Regions from separate parts of the Romboutsia lituseburensis genome, predicted to be linked through region 3. Evidence: riboswitches for the same ligand, from Rfam matches in the RefSeq annotation. Region 3 holds a riboswitch; each other region holds the start of a gene.
What was found. Region 3 has a riboswitch for lysine ahead of NWE74_RS06555 (Na+/H+ antiporter NhaC family protein). Riboswitches for the same ligand answer to the same signal wherever they lie in the genome.
Positions count from the first base shown of each region.

Region 1: it holds a riboswitch for lysine, as region 3 does, so the genes downstream of both, NWE74_RS15040 (amino acid permease) here and NWE74_RS06555 (Na+/H+ antiporter NhaC family protein) in region 3, are expected to answer to the same signal.
Region 2: it holds a riboswitch for lysine, as region 3 does, so the genes downstream of both, NWE74_RS04975 (diaminopimelate decarboxylase family protein) here and NWE74_RS06555 (Na+/H+ antiporter NhaC family protein) in region 3, are expected to answer to the same signal.

Region 1 is NZ_JANQBQ010000001.1:3,103,808-3,109,687, forward strand. It holds gene NWE74_RS15025 (hypothetical protein) at 1-474, shown strand, start outside; gene NWE74_RS15030 (hypothetical protein) at 617-799, shown strand; gene NWE74_RS15035 (metallophosphoesterase) at 1,004-1,879, shown strand; gene NWE74_RS15040 (amino acid permease) at 1,938-3,368, opposite strand; lysine riboswitch at 3,515-3,685, opposite strand; tRNA gene NWE74_RS15045 (tRNA-Leu) at 3,890-3,975, opposite strand; gene polA (DNA polymerase I) at 4,119-5,880, shown strand, end outside.
Region 2 is NZ_JANQBQ010000001.1:995,008-1,000,887, reverse strand. It holds gene NWE74_RS04990 (hypothetical protein) at 1-495, shown strand, start outside; gene NWE74_RS04985 (hypothetical protein) at 736-1,344, shown strand; gene NWE74_RS04980 (cation:proton antiporter) at 1,430-2,668, shown strand; lysine riboswitch at 2,733-2,902, shown strand; gene NWE74_RS04975 (diaminopimelate decarboxylase family protein) at 3,018-3,845, shown strand; gene NWE74_RS04970 (tetratricopeptide repeat protein) at 4,016-4,636, shown strand; gene NWE74_RS04965 (AI-2E family transporter) at 4,720-5,814, opposite strand.
Region 3 is NZ_JANQBQ010000001.1:1,335,539-1,341,418, forward strand. It holds gene NWE74_RS06540 (PTS sugar transporter subunit IIC) at 1-983, shown strand, start outside; tRNA gene NWE74_RS06545 (tRNA-Leu) at 1,096-1,179, opposite strand; gene NWE74_RS06550 (pentapeptide repeat-containing protein) at 1,251-2,441, opposite strand; gene NWE74_RS06555 (Na+/H+ antiporter NhaC family protein) at 2,590-4,332, opposite strand; lysine riboswitch at 4,508-4,684, opposite strand; gene NWE74_RS06560 (lipoate--protein ligase) at 4,851-5,837, shown strand.

The DNA.
Region 1 (5,880 bases), 1.8 Mb from region 3:
GAAACAGATAACTTAAGACTTATATATCCTAAGTATACAGCTGAAGATGAGTTTGAAGGTAGTGCTTTATATATAGAAATAAAGGATGATAAAGTTGTAGAAGTTCAGACATATGAGTTTTCTGAAAATGATATAAAGTCAGAAAACGTAAGTGATGATATAGATATAATAGTAGATCAGTATAATGAATCATCATATTTACCGTTAAGTAAAGTAGAAGGCATTGATTTTAGTAAATTTGAAGGTAAATCTATAGATTCACTATATGAAGTAGTAGGAGATGGCATGTATAATGTAGAAGCGTATGATAAATCTAGAAATCAATACGTGGAAGCATATGCATTAATTGATAATGGTGGTCAAATAAATAAAATACTAACTGTTTTTGGAGATAATGGAAAAATTGAAAAAATTGATATTGTAGATAAAGACAAAACAATGGATTTAGCTCAAAAGTATTTGTATAATTATTAAAGCTATAATTAAAAATTATAGCTTTTTTGGTTTAAGAATATATTGTTTAAAAATTCATAGGTTATTTATTTGAGTAATAAATAATATTTTTTTGGATAAATTAATCTTAGAGAATAAATTTTTCTAGGAGGCATAGATTAAGATGGACAATAATAAGAATAGACTAAAAGACAGACCAAAATCAAAAGCTGAGATGAGAAAAATGTACTTCGAACATGGGTCAGAGCTAGGAATAAAAGATGGATTACATGTAGGTGCTAAAGATAGTGGTACAAATAGAACTAAAACAGAAAAATTATATAATAAAGTAAAAAAAGAGGATTAATAAATTCATTTAAAAATAAAAGCAGCTAAATTTAGCTGCTTTTATTTTTAACTTAGTAAAAATTAAAATAATTAGAATAAGTATAAATTTAATTTGTCGAAAAAGTTTATACCTAAAAAATAATATTATTATTTAACTTTTAAGATATAAAAAATCATATAAGGTATAATAGTAAAGACAAAATAATATAGAGGAGATATATTTATGTTAGATAAAGTAATTTTAGGAGGATCAGCAATACTAGGCATCGCTGGAATATGTTTATACGAAACTAATTCAATTGAAATCAATAAATATGAAATAAAAAATAAAAAAATACCTAAAGAATTTCATAATTATAAAATAGTTCAAATTAGTGACTTACATAATAAAAGTTTTGGTAAAGATAATTACAAATTAATAAAAAAAATAGATGCTTTAAAGCCAGATGCTATATTTATTACAGGTGATTTGGTTGAAGGAGAAAATAAAAATTATAAAGTAGCGTTAGATTTAGTAGACGCCTTGAGTTTAAAATATCCAATATATCATATTATAGGAAACCATGAACAAAAATCATTGAATAAAAAACATAGAGAATTATATAAAGATTATTTTAAACAACTATATAATAAAAAAATAATTAATTTAGATAATGATAAAATCACAATAAATAGGGGAGATAGCTATATAAATTTATATGGGTTAGTTGTTCCTTTAGAGTATTATCCATATTTTTTTAGTAACTATAAAAATAAAAACAAACCTTTAGGGAGTAACTTTATGAATGATAATCTAGGGAAAATTAATGATAATGAATATAATATTTTATTAGCACATAATCCATTTTTCTTTGAAGAATACTCTAAGTGGGGAGCTGATTTAATTTTATCAGGTCACGTGCATGGAGGTATAATAAGAATACCTTATTTAGGAGGAGTACTTTCGCCTAGCCGAGAATTTTTCCCTAAATACGACTTAGGAGAATATAAGGAAAATTCATCTACCATGCTATTAAGCAAAGGGCTTGGGGGTTCTAAGGTTTTAGTTAGATTAAATTGTAAACCTGAAATAGTACAAATAACTTTAAAAAATAAATAAAAATAAGCTAAAAAGATTTAGTTTTTACTAAATCTTTTTAGCTTATTAAATTAAATATTTATTTATTAGCTTTGGTATAAACTAAATTTACTTTATCCAAAGGAATGACTTTAGTTCTATGTTTAATTTTATATCCAATATATAGGGCTAAAAATAAAGGGATACCTATATAAGAAGCTATTAAATTCTTCCAATCAATTCCACTTGGTGTTATACAAGAATATCCTTGACCTATAATAATTATAATACACATTAAAAGTGCTAATATTGGTCCAAAAGGATACCATTTAGCTTTAAATTTTAATTCTTTTAAATCATGACCTTGATGGATATAGGCTTTTCTAAATCTATAGTGGCAAATAGCTATACCGACCCAAGCTATAAAGCCAGCTAGACCAGATGCAGCAACCAACCAAACATAAACTGTACTCTCTGCAAATATCCCAGTCAAGAAGCAAGCAGAGGCTACTAAAGTTGTTAAAATAAGAGCATTTACCGGGACTCCTCTGTTGTTAGTTTTTGCAAAAATCTTAGGAGCAAGTCCTTCTGTAGCCATTGAATAAAGCATTCTAGTAGAGGCATACATACCAGAATTTCCAGCAGATAATACAGAAGTAAGTATAATAGCATTCATAATAGATGCAGCTCCAGCAATTCCAGCTTTTTCAAAAACCATAGTAAATGGGCTTTCTGAAACACCTGCTTGAGTAAAAGGTATTATAGCACCTAAAACGATGATAGTTCCTAGGTAGAAGATTAATATTCTCCAAAATATAGATTTAACTGCTTTTGGAATGGTTTTTTCCGGATTTTCACTTTCACCAGCAGCAACTCCAATAAGTTCTGTTCCTTGGAATGAAAAGCCTGCAACTAAAAAAATAGCAAATATTGACTTTATTCCGCTGTGAAATGGTCCGTCATCTATAAAGTAATTGTGAAATCCTATATTGTCTGAACCCATTATACCCAAAATCATTAAAAATCCTATTATTAAAAATATAATTACAGTAACTACTTTTATTCCTGCAAACCAATATTCAGACTCACCATACGCCTTTGCAGATAAAAAGTTTAAACTCACAATTATAAATAAAAATATTATACTCCAATAAAATCCAGGAATATTAGGAAACCAATATTTCATTATTAAAGATCCTGCAACCATTTCAGCGGCTATTGTTATAGCCCAGTTATACCAGTAATTCCATCCAAGTGCGAAACCTAGTGCAGGGTCTATGAACTTTGTAGCATATGAGCTAAATGAACCGGATATAGGCATATATGTTGCCATTTCACCTAAACTAGTTATTAAAAAATACACCATTATACCTATAAGGCCATAGGCTACTAATGCACCTCCTGGACCTGCTTGATTAAGAGTATCTCCCATAGCAAGAAATATACCTGTTCCTATAGATCCACCTAAAGCAATCATATTTAAGTGTCTTGCTTTTAAACATCTTTTTAAATCATGATTTTGTTCACTCATTTAAATTTTCCTCCTTATGGTATCAATTATAAATAAGTAACTAAGATAATAAAAATTTTTCTAACAATAAAAAAGCCATGAGACTATGCCCATGACTTTATACGAAAAGATCATACTAAAAAAGTATGAATATACCGTACGTTTTCATTGAAAATAGCTCTCCACAAAAATGTGACAGTCTTATATATATTCTATACAAGCCCAGCAAATAGTATTAAAGCTATTAACTATTTACTTCGGCAAAACTTCCTTTCATACTACTTCATTGAGCTTACCTCCATAATATTACTTTTAAGTTTCGCGCCTCTATCTCAGTTATCTACTTGTTGTATACTATTATAAATCAAATTTTAAATAAGTCAATATCAACTACAATAATATAAATTTTTATTTATATATATATCTATATTTATTACAGTAATTTTAATACTTTATTTTATTTCTCAATTAATATTAACGGATTTAGTATTTTAGGGTACAATAAAAGAGTTACAACTATTAGTTGTAACTCTTAAAAATATTGGTGCCGGATATGGGACTTGAACCCATACGGTATTGCTACCAACGGATTTTGAGTCCGTCGCGTCTGCCATTCCACCAATCCGGCAAAATATGGAATATAATTATATTATAACAATATAATTAAACGTTTGCAACATATTTAATGTTAATATAATTTCAAAATTATGGTAATATTAAATAATAACGTATTAGCTTATAAAAATAAAAAGCTTAGCAGGAGTGATAAATTTGGATAAAAAATTAGTTATAATAGATGGAAATTCAATAATAAATAGAGCATTTTATGCATTACCAGAAATGAGTAATAAAGACGGACTAAAAACCAATGCTATATATGGTTTTACAACAATGCTATTTAAAATAATAGATACATATAAACCTACACACATTAGTGTTGCATTTGATAGAAAATCTCCGACATTTAGACATATAGAGTTTGAAGAATATAAAGCAGGAAGAAAGAAAATGCCAGATGAATTAAAGGTTCAGTTTGAACCATTAAAAGAACTTTTGGATAAAATTAAAATTAATAGATTAGAGTTAGACGGATATGAAGCTGATGATATTATAGGGACAGTTTCTAAATTAGGTGAAGAAAATGGGTATAAGGTATATATAGTAACCGGAGATAAGGATGCTATACAACTAGCTTCTGATAAAACAACTACTTTGATAACTAAAAAGGGAATTGGAGAAGTAGAAGAATATGATTTTGAGGCAGTTATCGATAAATACGAAATGACACCAACACAATTTATAGATTTAAAAGGTTTAATGGGAGATAAATCAGATAATATACCTGGAATTCCAGGGGTAGGAGAAAAGACAGGTATAAAGCTTATAAAGGAGTATTCTAGTATAGAGGGTATAATTGAAAATATAGAAAATTTAAAAGGAAGTATAAAAAAGAAAGTAGAGGAAAATAAAGACTTAGCGCTAAAAAGTAAAATGCTTGCAACTATAGTAAGAGATGTTCCAGTAGATGTAAAATTAGAGGATTTAAAGTATGGAGATTTTGACCCAAATAGTGTGGTTGAATACTTTAAATATTTAGGATTTACTAGTTTAATACCTAGAATAATTGAAATAGATAATAAAGAAGAAATAGATTCAAATAGTTATAGTTTTAGCATTAAAAAACTTGAAGATATTGAGTCTTTTATAAAAGAAGTAAGTGATAAAAAAGAAATTTTGATAAAAACAGTTAGAAAAGAAGGGAATATACTAGAAAAAAATATTCTTTATATGTTTGTAAGTACTGACGGTAGTAATATATACTATATAGAAGAGGATAGTATAAGTATCTTAGAAGAGATACTTTCGAGTGAAGAAATTAAAAAATTTGGATATAATCTAAAAGATGATTATATAGCTTTGAAATCATATGATATAAAATTAGAAAATATGTACTTTGATATAACTATAGCAGAATATTTGATAGATTCTATGTCATCAACATCATATGAATGTAGTGCAATAGCTATGAAATACCTTACTAAAAGAGTAAAATCATCAGAAGAACTTTTAGGTAAAGGAGTTAAAGCTAAAAAGTATCAAGACTTAGAGTTTGACGAACTATCAAAGCATATATCTCAAATACTAACTACAGTAAATGATGTTAATCCTATCATGGAAAGTAATCTAAAAGAGATGGAAATGGATGGATTATTTTATCATATAGAAATGCCTTTGGTTGAAGTTTTAGGTGATATGGAATATGAGGGTGTAAGAGTTGATAAAGAAAAACTAAGTGAACTAGGAACTGAATTTAAAGAAGTTATAAAAAAATTAGAAAAAGAGATATATGATATTGCAGGGGAAGAATTTAATATAAATTCACCAAAACAACTTGGAGTGATTTTATTTGAGAAATTAGGACTGCCTGTAATTAAAAAAACAAAAACAGGATACTCTACAAATGCGGATGTTTTAGAAAAATTAAAATCCCAAAGTCCTATAATAGATAAGATAACAGAGTATAGACAAATAG
Region 2 (5,880 bases), 340 kb from region 3:
CCAACATATGTATCATCTTTAAAAGATAAGGCAGGACTTGTTAAGATGGTATCATTTGTATCAGTTGAAGATTTTAGTGTACTAGGATTAGGTGAATCTAAAGAAGAAGCATTAAGAAATTACAGAGAAGTATTAGCATCAAAAGGAAATAATATAAAAATAGAAAATGATACAACAACAGATAAATTAGAAGGTAGTATAACAAGGATTAGCCCAGATGTTAAATCAGGAAATACATTCTATTATATGACACTCGATTCAAATGAAAGTATAATATTTAATGCAACATCTAAGGTGTCAACAGAAATACCTTTAACAGTAGTAGGAGATAAAGTGAAAATAACTTATCAAAAAGGTGAAAAAGGATTTGTTGATATAGTTGAGTTTGATAACTTAACTTTAGGAAGTCAGCCTGAAGCTAATAATAAGCAAACTACGGAAGAAAAAAACATAGAAGAAAAAACAACTAACGAAGCTGAAAACATTAAACAATAATAGAAAGTAGCTATCTAAAAATTAGATAGCTACTTTTTACATTTTATAAGTATTTATAAATTATAACATAGACTATTAATTAAAATAGTTAAAATGATTTTAGGATATTAGGTGTGCTAAAATTAAATCTATAATTTAAAATAAAATAAATTGATTAAAATATGTAAATTTTATTGTCCCAAATTAATATAATGGTAATATAACTTGCCAAAATAATAACTTCAAGGGAGAATAGACGCAATGATAGGAATAGAAAGAGATATATTAATACTAATTAGCAGAGTAAGATGCATGACGGAAACTCAGGTGGGAAAAGTTTTTGGATCAAAAAAACGATATGGACGAAAGCCTTTCAAAAAAACGCTAAGAAAAATGTGTAATGAATATACTCTTAGAAAATATCCGTGTAATATAAATTATTCGGGGTACAAAGATAATACTTATGTATATTATTTAAACGGAAGTAAAATGTATAAAGGACAAGAACTAGTTAAAGCAGTCATAGGTTCAGAAGTTGCTATAAAGCTAAGCTCAGGTGGATATGAAATTAAAAGATTTTATAGAAATGTATCTGTAGCAGATTCAAAATTTGATTTATTTATAGAGTATATAGATAAATATAATGAACAGAAACAATTATTAGTAGATATAAATCTTGATGGAAATTTTAGATCATCAAAATATGAAGATATGGAATGTAAAATAAATAAATCAACAATACCATTTTATGATATTCCTAAAATATTAGTTGTAACATCTGAAAATATAGATGGATTACAGGAAATTAGAGGAAATTACGAAGTAAATTTCTTAGATTTAAATTTAAGTAAATTATTTAGATATATATAAAACCTATTTTAATAAATAGGTTTTTTTTTGATGATTTGCAGATAATAATTAAAGACACTAAAAATTTAGCAAAAGAGGTGATTATATGGGAGAAATGAATACAGCAGCAATTAGTGCAAATGAATTAGTACTAATAATGGCTTCGATTGCAACGATAGGTGTTATAGGTGGATGGTTTGCTCAGAAACTAAAGCTTCCAGATGTAGTAATTTATTTAATATTAGGAGTGGCTTTCGGTCCTACATTTTTAAATTTAGTAAATATAGAAGCATTTCCAACGGTAAACGAAATTATATTAACTTTCGGGTCAGCATTTATACTTTATGAAGGTGGAAGAGAAGTAAAATTAAAAATATTAAATGAAGTAAAAGTAACTGTAGGGCTTCTAGCATCATTAGGTGTTTTTATAACAGCAGGGATTATAGGACTTACAGCACATTATGTATTTAATTTAGGAATAGGTCCGAGTTTTTTACTAGGAGCTACTATAGCATCAACAGATCCAGCGGCACTTATACCTGTATTTAAAACAGTTCCTATAAAAAATAAATTAAAACAGACTGTAATAAGTGAATCTGCATTTAATGATGCATTTGGTGCAATTTTATTTACATCAATACTTACTGGATTAACTATGGCAGAGAAAGTAGGAATATTAGCAACATCACTAGAGCTAGTATTTATGATATTAATAGGATTATTAGTTGGAATAGGCATAGCATTGATAGCTGTCGGAATTTCATCAGACAAAAAATATGGAATATTCCATGGTTATGCACCTATAATATCAATTACGGTAGTTGTTTTTGCTTATGAAATATCAGAAAGATTTGGTGGAAGTGGATATATGGCAGTATTTATTGCAGGTCTTGTATATGGAAACAAAAAAAGATTTGGATTCTGGGTTCCGGATGAAGATTATATATCAGGAGTACATTTTAGAGAAAATATAGCAACAATAGCAAGAATGTCAATATTCATAGTACTTGGAACGCATCTTAATCTAAATTCATTGTTAAAGTTTGGTATGGGGTCAATAATTGTAGTATTAGTTTTAATGTTCATAGCTAGACCTATAGTAGTTTTAATTTGTACTGCATTTGATAAAAAAACTAATTGGAGCAAAAATGAAAAGTTATTTATGATGTGGGTAAGAGAAACTGGTGTTATACCAGCAGCTTTATCTGGAATAATAGTATCAACGAAAGTAGAGGGATATGAAATTATATCATCAGCTGTATTTATGACTATTATAGTAACGTTATTGATACAGGCTAGTACTACTAATATAGTAGCAAAAAAATTAGAAGTTTTGGAAAAATAAAAAATAGTTGCAAAATTAAGAAAAGGGTGTTAAAACTATATTAATTAATTAATTAAATAAAAAAGCCTAGGGTAGAGGTGCTTAGATTAAGAGTACTTAGTAGTAGCTGGCAAGTGTTGATAACTAAGGAAAGGAATCGTAGCCGAAGAGTGTTAATTGGCAAATAAATTCTCTGGCTTTGTACAAAATATGTGCAAGGCTGTCACTTATTAAAAGTGTTGAGCTACAAGGTTTACTTTGAGTTAAATAAAACGTCCAAAGTATTCCTTTGGACGTTTTTGATTATAGTAAATTATTGCTGAAAACCTCAAAATGGCTGTATACTTTATACTAATACAGGAGGGTATTTATGAAATTACATGGAACTATGTCAGTAAAAAATAGAAACTTATATATAGGTGGTGTAAAATGTGAAAAAATAGCAAAAAAATATTCAACACCACTTTATGTATTTGATGAGAAACTTATAAGACAAAATTGTAGAGAGTATGTAAATTACTTTAAAGTTAAAGAAAAAATCTGTAAAAGACATGATATAACACAAAATATTTATTTTAGAATAACTCCGGGCATAGAAGCACATACACATGAATATATAAAAACCGGACAGATTGATTCAAAGTTTGGTTTTGCACTGGCTAATGGATATTTATATGAAGCTTTAGGAAAAATAAGGGATTATAAAAATATAAGTTTGATAGGACTACATGCACATATAGGATATCAAATATTTGAGATTGATTCATATATGGATGCAGTAGATATAATGATGAATTTAGTAAAGAAAATAATAGAAAATTTTAATATAGAAATAAAAGAAATAGATTTAGGCGGCGGTATAGGTGTTTATTATACCAAGTATGATAGCCCCAAAACTATAAAAGAATTTTGTGAGTCTATAATAAATAGACCAGAAAGAGCTTGCCAAAAACTTAAAATAAATAAACCTATATTAATTATAGAGCCAGGTAGATCTATTGTTGCAAATGCAGGAAGTACGTTATATACAATAGTATCTATAAAAGATATAAAGGATATAAGAACATATGTAAGTGTAGATGGTGGTATGACTGATAATAAAATACCTAAGCCAGCAGTTGTATTTATAGAGAACGGAAAAGCAAAATTAATTTGCAAAAGGCAAACATATAAAGATTTGATATCATTAGAACTTTAAACTGCCTAAATAAAAAAGTTTCCTTTTTTATTTATTTTTTACTGAATAATCGCTAAAAAAATACAAAAAATATTAAAAAATAATAAAAAATAAATAAACTAAATTCGATATTTTTACCTAAATAAACCATATTTATGATAAAATTATCTTAAATAATAAGGAGGGATTTGATGAAATTAAAAATAGTCTTATTGGTATCATTATTATCTATAGTAATGGTTGGATGTTCTGGGTTAAAAGAAAATACAACCGTTCATGATGGAAAAGAAGCATTAGAAGCACACGATTATGAAAAAGCAAGAGATTTTTTATCGGATGCCTTAGAAATGGATAGTTCAGATGAACATGCAAGAGCAATGTATATGCAAGCTACTAAAATGGAAAATGTATTAGAGTACGAAAAAGAAGGAAATTATAATAAAGCTATAAAAGAGCTTGAAGCAATAGAAGAAATAAAAAACGGATCGTCAACTATAAAAACTGAGGCAGCTGCTAAGAAAAAAGAGTTGGTTAAAGCCAATGAAAAGTACTTAAAGGCAAGAGAAGAAAGAAAGCAAAATGCCAAAGAAGTATCTAGTAAAGATCAAGATAGAATAGAAGCACAAGCTTCAATAGAAAAAGAAAAGCATTTAGCATACTTAGCACAAAAGAAAAAACAAGAAGAGGTAGAAGCTAAAAAGAAAGTAGAAGAAGAAGCTAATAAACCACAGGAACCAAATCAAGGTACTAATGAATTGGAAAATCCAGGTATAGTAGTTTCTCCACCAGTTGAACAAACAGTTGCTCAATAATTTAATCAAAAATGCCTATATCTTTATATAGGCATTTTAATCAATGAACGAAATTATTTGTGATATAAAACGTAGTGAATTTTTCACTTAGAACCCTTTATATATAGATGATTTTGAATATATTTGTCAATGCAAGATTTTAAAACAGCAGCTATAGGTACAGATAGAAATACTCCTATTATACCAAATAGTGACCCACCGAGAAGTACAGCTGATATTATCCAAAGAGGACTAAGTCCTACCTGATCTCCCATAACTTTAGGGCCTATTAAATTACCATCTAATTGTTGAAGAACAAATATAAACACTATTACCCAAAATGCTTTTACAGGACCTTGAGTGAGAGCCATAGCAACAGGAGGAATAGCTCCTATAAAAGGACCAAAGTAAGGAATTATATTAGTTAAAAAAACTATAAAAGATAAAAATAACACATTATCTATTCTTAAAAGAAACTTAAACCCAAGAAAAGCAAGTACTCCTATAATTGCTGAATCTAATACTCTTCCTATTATATAATGGTAAAAAATATCATGGCACATAATAAAGAAGTTAACTGTATTATTAGCTTTATTTTTTGTAGTAATACAGTATAGTAAGTTTTTAAACCCCTTAGCTATATTTTCTTTATCGTATAGCATGTATATAGATAATATGACACCCATAGAAATATTAAAAATTAATGATGTTAAACTAAATAAATAAACAATTATATCTGAGGATGTCTTAGAAAAAATATTAATCATTTCCTTAAGTATCAAATTTATATTATTTTGTATATGAGGTATTAAAACTTCTAGTATATCTGTTTGCTTAATATGATTATTTAAAAAATCTTCTATCATACTTATATAATGAGGGATTTCTTTAATTAAAGTATTTAAGGTATTTATAATAGATGGAATAAAAATTTTACCCATTAATAATAAAGAAATAAAAATAATTACATAAGATATGAGGATATTTAACACTCTATGTAAATTAAACTTATTTTCTATATATTTGACTAAAGGATCAATCAAAAGTGCAAGCAAAATTCCTATTAAAAAAGGACTTAAAAGTTTAACTAATCCTCCTATATTAGAAAGTAGCCTAGAAGGAGAATCTATTACTTTATAAATTATTATAGATATAAAGCCTATAAGTACATAATATTTAATATTTTCTTTGGAAATCATAAAATTCTCCTTTATTAACTTATTAAAATTTCTTCAATAATATCTCCAAATATATATGTAAAAATT
Region 3 (5,880 bases):
TGAAGGCGATGGGTGCATTAGCAAGTGCAGCTTGCGCAAGTTTCTTAGTTGAAGCTTTCCATGCTTCATTATTTGGACAGCAAATGGGTATAGATTTCTTAGCTCAAGTTGGTGGAGCTAACGGTTCTTTAGGTGGTGTAGCTGCTGGGATATTAGTTCCTTTAGCTTTAGGAGTATCTCCTGTATACGCTGTTTTAGTTGGTTTATCAGTTTCAGGATTCGGTATATTACCAGGATTCGTTGCTGGATATTTAATATCATTTGTTGTTAAGTTCTTAGAGGAAAAAGTTCCTGCTGGACTTGACTTAATAGTTATAATATTAGTTGCTGCTCCACTTTCAAGAGCAATCGCTATGGGTATGGATCCAGTAGTAAACGGAACATTAAAGCAAATAGGACAAGTTTTAATACAAGCATCTAGTGGTTCTGGATTAACTTCTCAAATAATTATGGGTATAATATTAGGTGGAATAATAACAGTTGTTGCTACAGCTCCATTATCTTCAATGGCCTTAACAGCTATAATATCATTAACTGGTACTCCAATGGCTATCGGTGCTTTAGCAGTATTCGGTTCTTCTTTCATGAACTTTGTATTCTTCTCAAAGATGAAATTTGGTTCAAAGAAAGATACGATATCTGTTGCTATAGAACCTTTAACACAATCAGATATAATATCTGCTAACCCAATTCCAGTATTCGTTACTAACTTTATAGGTGGTGCATTATCTGGATTAGTAGTTGCTTTAGTAAGTTATTTTGTATCTCCAATAACTATCAGTCAACCTGGTTTAGCAACTCCTATAGCTGGTTTTGCAGTTGCAGTTGGACAAAACGGAACACCTGCTTTAATAGCTGCTGCTGGTTGTATAGTAGTAAGTGTTGCTGCTGGTTTATTAGGACATGCAATGTTCAAAAACTACAGTATAAAAACTGCGGATGAGATAAGAGGAACTAAAGAAGATTCTACTCAAGCAGCTTAATATAAAAAAAGAATGTAGATAATCTACATTCTTTTTTATTGCTATATCCTAATACTAAAAACCAATGAAAAAGGAGTATTATCATAAATTTATGATAATACTCCTTTTTCATTGGTGCGGATGAAGGGAGTCGAACCCCCACGCCATAGGCGCCAGATCCTAAGTCTGGTGCGTCTGCCAATTCCGCCACATCCGCGAAAACATTTACTACTATTTAAGTATAATTATATCTTATATAATATGCAATATATTTTTATAACTTTTATATCATCTAACTACTTTTCTTGTTAATGTCCCTATACCTAATCCCATCATTACAACACCAACAAGCATTTCCATATTTGCTACTGTATAAGAAAGCTCTGTCGGCTTTGAATTATTACAACCTACACCAGCAAACATGCCTACACTTAAATTTATTGATTCATTTAAATCTTTAAAAAACTTCCATATACTCCATGTATTTATGTTACTTAATGTATATCTAACTATTTCTCCATCTAAATCCATACCAGTTATTAAATATATTATCGAAAATATAAAAATTATTCCTAGTGATGACAAAACACAAAACCATGGTCTTTCTCCATAACCACATAAAAGCCAATATAAATAGGAACCTATTTTAGGCATGATATTCAAACATTTTCTCTCTGTACATTTTCCTAAGTAATAATACTCTCCAAAATTATTGTTTAAAGTATTCTCTTTAAACTTATTTGCAAGGCTTTCATATGTCATATAGATTCCTTCATATTCTTCCTTATCTTTTACCCTCGGTTCAATTTTATCAAAAAATGTTTTTTCATCAAATTTGGTTTTATATTTATCATCAAACTGAATATCTTCTATATAACATTCATATGTCTTAAATCCAGATAAATCACTATCAACAATATCTATAACACTCAACTCACTATGCATCACTATTACATTATTCATTGCCGTTAGCTCTATTGATGTATTTCTTATTTTACATTTTTCAAAAATCAAATATGAATTATCACAATTTAAGAACTTAGAATAAATTTCACACTTATAAAAAATACAACTTAAATTGTCTTTTTTATTTAATGCAGGAAGTTTCTCACTCTCTTCTTTCACAAATCTACAATTTTCAAATACTACTCCTCCACCATTAAAAATACACTCTTCAAATGTGCATCCTATAAATCTACATTCTTTAAACTTAACATTTCTAAAACTACAACCTATAAATTTAGAACAAATTATATCTAAACTCTCAACATTCATAAAATTATCTTCATCATATAATCCTTTTTTACCAATAAGTTCATTTTCAATTTTATTATAACTATAAGTTGAATCTGGAACATATCCAGTTAAGTCAACTTTCTGCTTAACTATATCAATATATAACTTCTCGTTATTCTTCTTTCTTTTTTCTAACTGTTCTTCTAACACCGCTTTTTCTTCTTTAAAATTTATATAAGCCATAATATAACCCCTTCTATAGAATTAATCACATAATAATATTATTTATATTTAATTTTTTATGTTACTAAAAATAAACGTAACTAAATTGTTACGCTTATTTTGTATATTTCTATTATTTTCAATTTTAATTATATTATTCTATTACTTTTTAATTTATATCTTCTATAATTTCAACAATCTCTTCAGCTTCAACTTTTTTTCCAAATATTTGAACTCCTATAAATATTGCAAATAATGCTATCGGTAATACTATATATATTGGTAATCCTAATCCTGCAGGAATATATCCAAATAATATAGTTATAGCAGCCACAAATAGTGCATATGGCATTTGAGTTTTAACATGGTCTATATGATTACATCCTGCCCCCATAGAAGATAAAATTGTTGTATCTGATATAGGAGAACAATGATCTCCAAATATAGCACCTGTCAAAACTGCACTTGTTGTAACTATTATAAATGACATTTCTGGATTTATAGAATGTGCTAAAGGTACTGCAAGCGGCATAAGTATACCCATAGTACCATAAGCTGTCCCTGTAGCAAATGATATAACTGCACCTAATATAAATATAATACTTGGTAATAAGAAATACGGTAAAGACCCTGATAGCAATGTTACTAAATATTTAGCAGTCCCTAACTCTTTTATTACTGAACTTAAAGACCATGCTAATATTAATATAACACCTGTCATTAATAGACCTTTCATTCCATCTAGCCAGGCTTCTATTGCCTCTGATATTGTAAATATTTTCTTAGAAACGGCCATCGCTATACCAACTATACTAGCAAATAAAGCTGATTGGAATAATGCTACTGATGCATCTGAAGCACTAAAAGCTTCCTTTATAGCTTCAAATGAAAATGGAGAATTTGTAAATAGCTGTATTAATGTTTGATCCTCACCGCTAATTATAGAACTATATCCACTATAATAAAAAGAAATTAACGCTGTTATTATTAAAGTTCCTATAGGTATTATTGCATTCCATATACTTAATTTTACACCTTCTTTAGGTTCTAAGTCTGACTTTTCTTTATCATCTATAATATCACCATTTAGATTGTTAACTTTTTCTGATCTTGCTCTTAATTCAGCATCTCTCATTGGCCCAAAATCCTTTGCTAAAAGTGCAGTTATTACTATAAAAGCTAAAATTAGTATATTGTAAAATCTAAATGGTATAGTATTTAAAAATATACCAAATGCATCTGCATTTATACCTATTCCTGTGAAAGCATCATTTATAAGTCCAACTTCAAGTCCTATCCATGTAGATATTATTGCAAGTCCGGCTATTGGAGCTGCTGTTGCATCTATTATAAAAGCTAATCTCTCTCTTGATATCTTCATTTTATCTGCCACAGGTCTCATTATTGGACCTACTATTAATGAATTTGCATAATCATCAAAGAATACTAAAAGCCCTAAAAACCAAGTTATAAGTTGAGTTCCTTTTCCTGTTTTTGCTCTTTTAGCTAGCGCTTCTGCTATAGCTTTAGCTCCACCCATCTTTGCAACAAGATTTATAACTCCACCTATTGCTAAAACTTGAAGTATTATACCTGCATTCCAAGGGTCAGCTAGAGAGTTTAAAGCTCTATTTACTAAATCTAAAAAAGCTTGTATTAATGCTGAAAATACATTACTGCCGGATATATTTATTATAAAGCTACCTGATAAAATCCCTAAAAATAAAGATACTACAACATTTTTAGTTAAAAAAGCTAATACTATAGCTATAACTGGCGGCAATAAAGTTACTAATTGAAACTTTTGAGCATTGATAGTAGCTTGATCTACCTCTCCTGCAAATACTAATGGTGACGATAAAATTAACATAATTACTGTTACTAATATTAATCTAAATTTTCTATTATTCATAAAACATATCCTCCTTAATTTTTATTGTGAATATGGAGGGTAATAAAAAAGCCTTGAGTTTACACTCAAGGCTTTTTTTCATTTACATAGTTTATTTAAAATTTGGATTAATCTATGCGCGCAACAAATTTTAAATATAGCAGTACTATATAGTCCTACTGTATTGTAAAAATTCCTTAAATGTAGCTCCCCACAAAACAAGTTTGTGACAGTTATGCATATATTTTATGCATACCCAGCAATATAACTTTAAAGCATTAGTTATAAGCTTCGGCGATAGTTCCTTTCCTAATAAATCATTGTGCTTACCTCATTATTAGTACTTATAAATATCGCAGCCTCTACCCTTTTTTTATTCACTTTTGTTTTACTTATTAATCATTATAGATTAACTTATTTATTTTATCAACCATTTTTTTAAATTTTTGTTAAATTCTAAAAATAATATATATTTACTTTTTTTTACATCATATGATACTATTTGATTAATTAAATAATATAAATCTAGGGGGATGACTATGTTATTAATTTATAACGATAAAACTAATCCATACTTTAACCTTGCTATGGAAGAATATTTTCTAAAAAACTTCTGTGATGATATATTTATTTTATGGAGAAATGAGCCATCAATCATTGTAGGAAAAAATCAAAACACATTATCAGAAATAAATATTGAATATGTAAAAGAAAATAATATTCCTGTCGTAAGAAGGCAATCTGGAGGTGGAGCTGTTTTTCATGATTTAGGAAATATTAACTTTACATTTATAGCTAATGATAAAAAAGGATTTAGTGATTTCAAAAGATTTACACAACCAATAATAAATTTATTAAGAACTTTAGATATTGATGCTACTTTTTCTGGTAGAAATGATTTATTAATAAACGGTAAAAAATTTTCAGGTAATGCACAGTACAACTATAAAAATAGAGTCATGCATCACGGTACATTATTGTTTTCATCTCAGATTTCAGACCTTTCAAATGCCTTAAAGGTAAAACCAATAAAATTTGAAGGCAAAGGTATAAAAAGTGTAAAATCAAGAGTAACTAATATAAGAGAGCACTTGAAAAAAGATATATCTATTTTAGAATTTAAAGATTTAATTATAAATTATGTATTAAATACTAATAGCAATAATAAAACATATAATTTAACAAATAATGATGTTGATAATATCTGGTTATTAGCTAACAATAAATATAACTCTTGGGAATGGAATTTTGGAAACTCTCCTAAATATAGTTTAACTAATCAATTAAAATACTCTGGCGGAAATGTGGAGTTCAATCTTAATGTTGAAAAGGGAATTATAAAAAATATTAAATTCTTTGGTGATTTTTTTGGTGAATCTGATGTTTCTTGTATAGAGGATTTATTAGTTGGGGTAAAACATGATGGAGATAGTATAAAAAATGCATTAAATCTAATTGATATAAACAATTATTTTTTGGGTGCAAATATAGAAATACTATTATCTGGTATTTTAGGAGTTAAATAAAAAGAGCTAATTTAAGCTCTTTTTTATTTTTTAAAAAGTTATC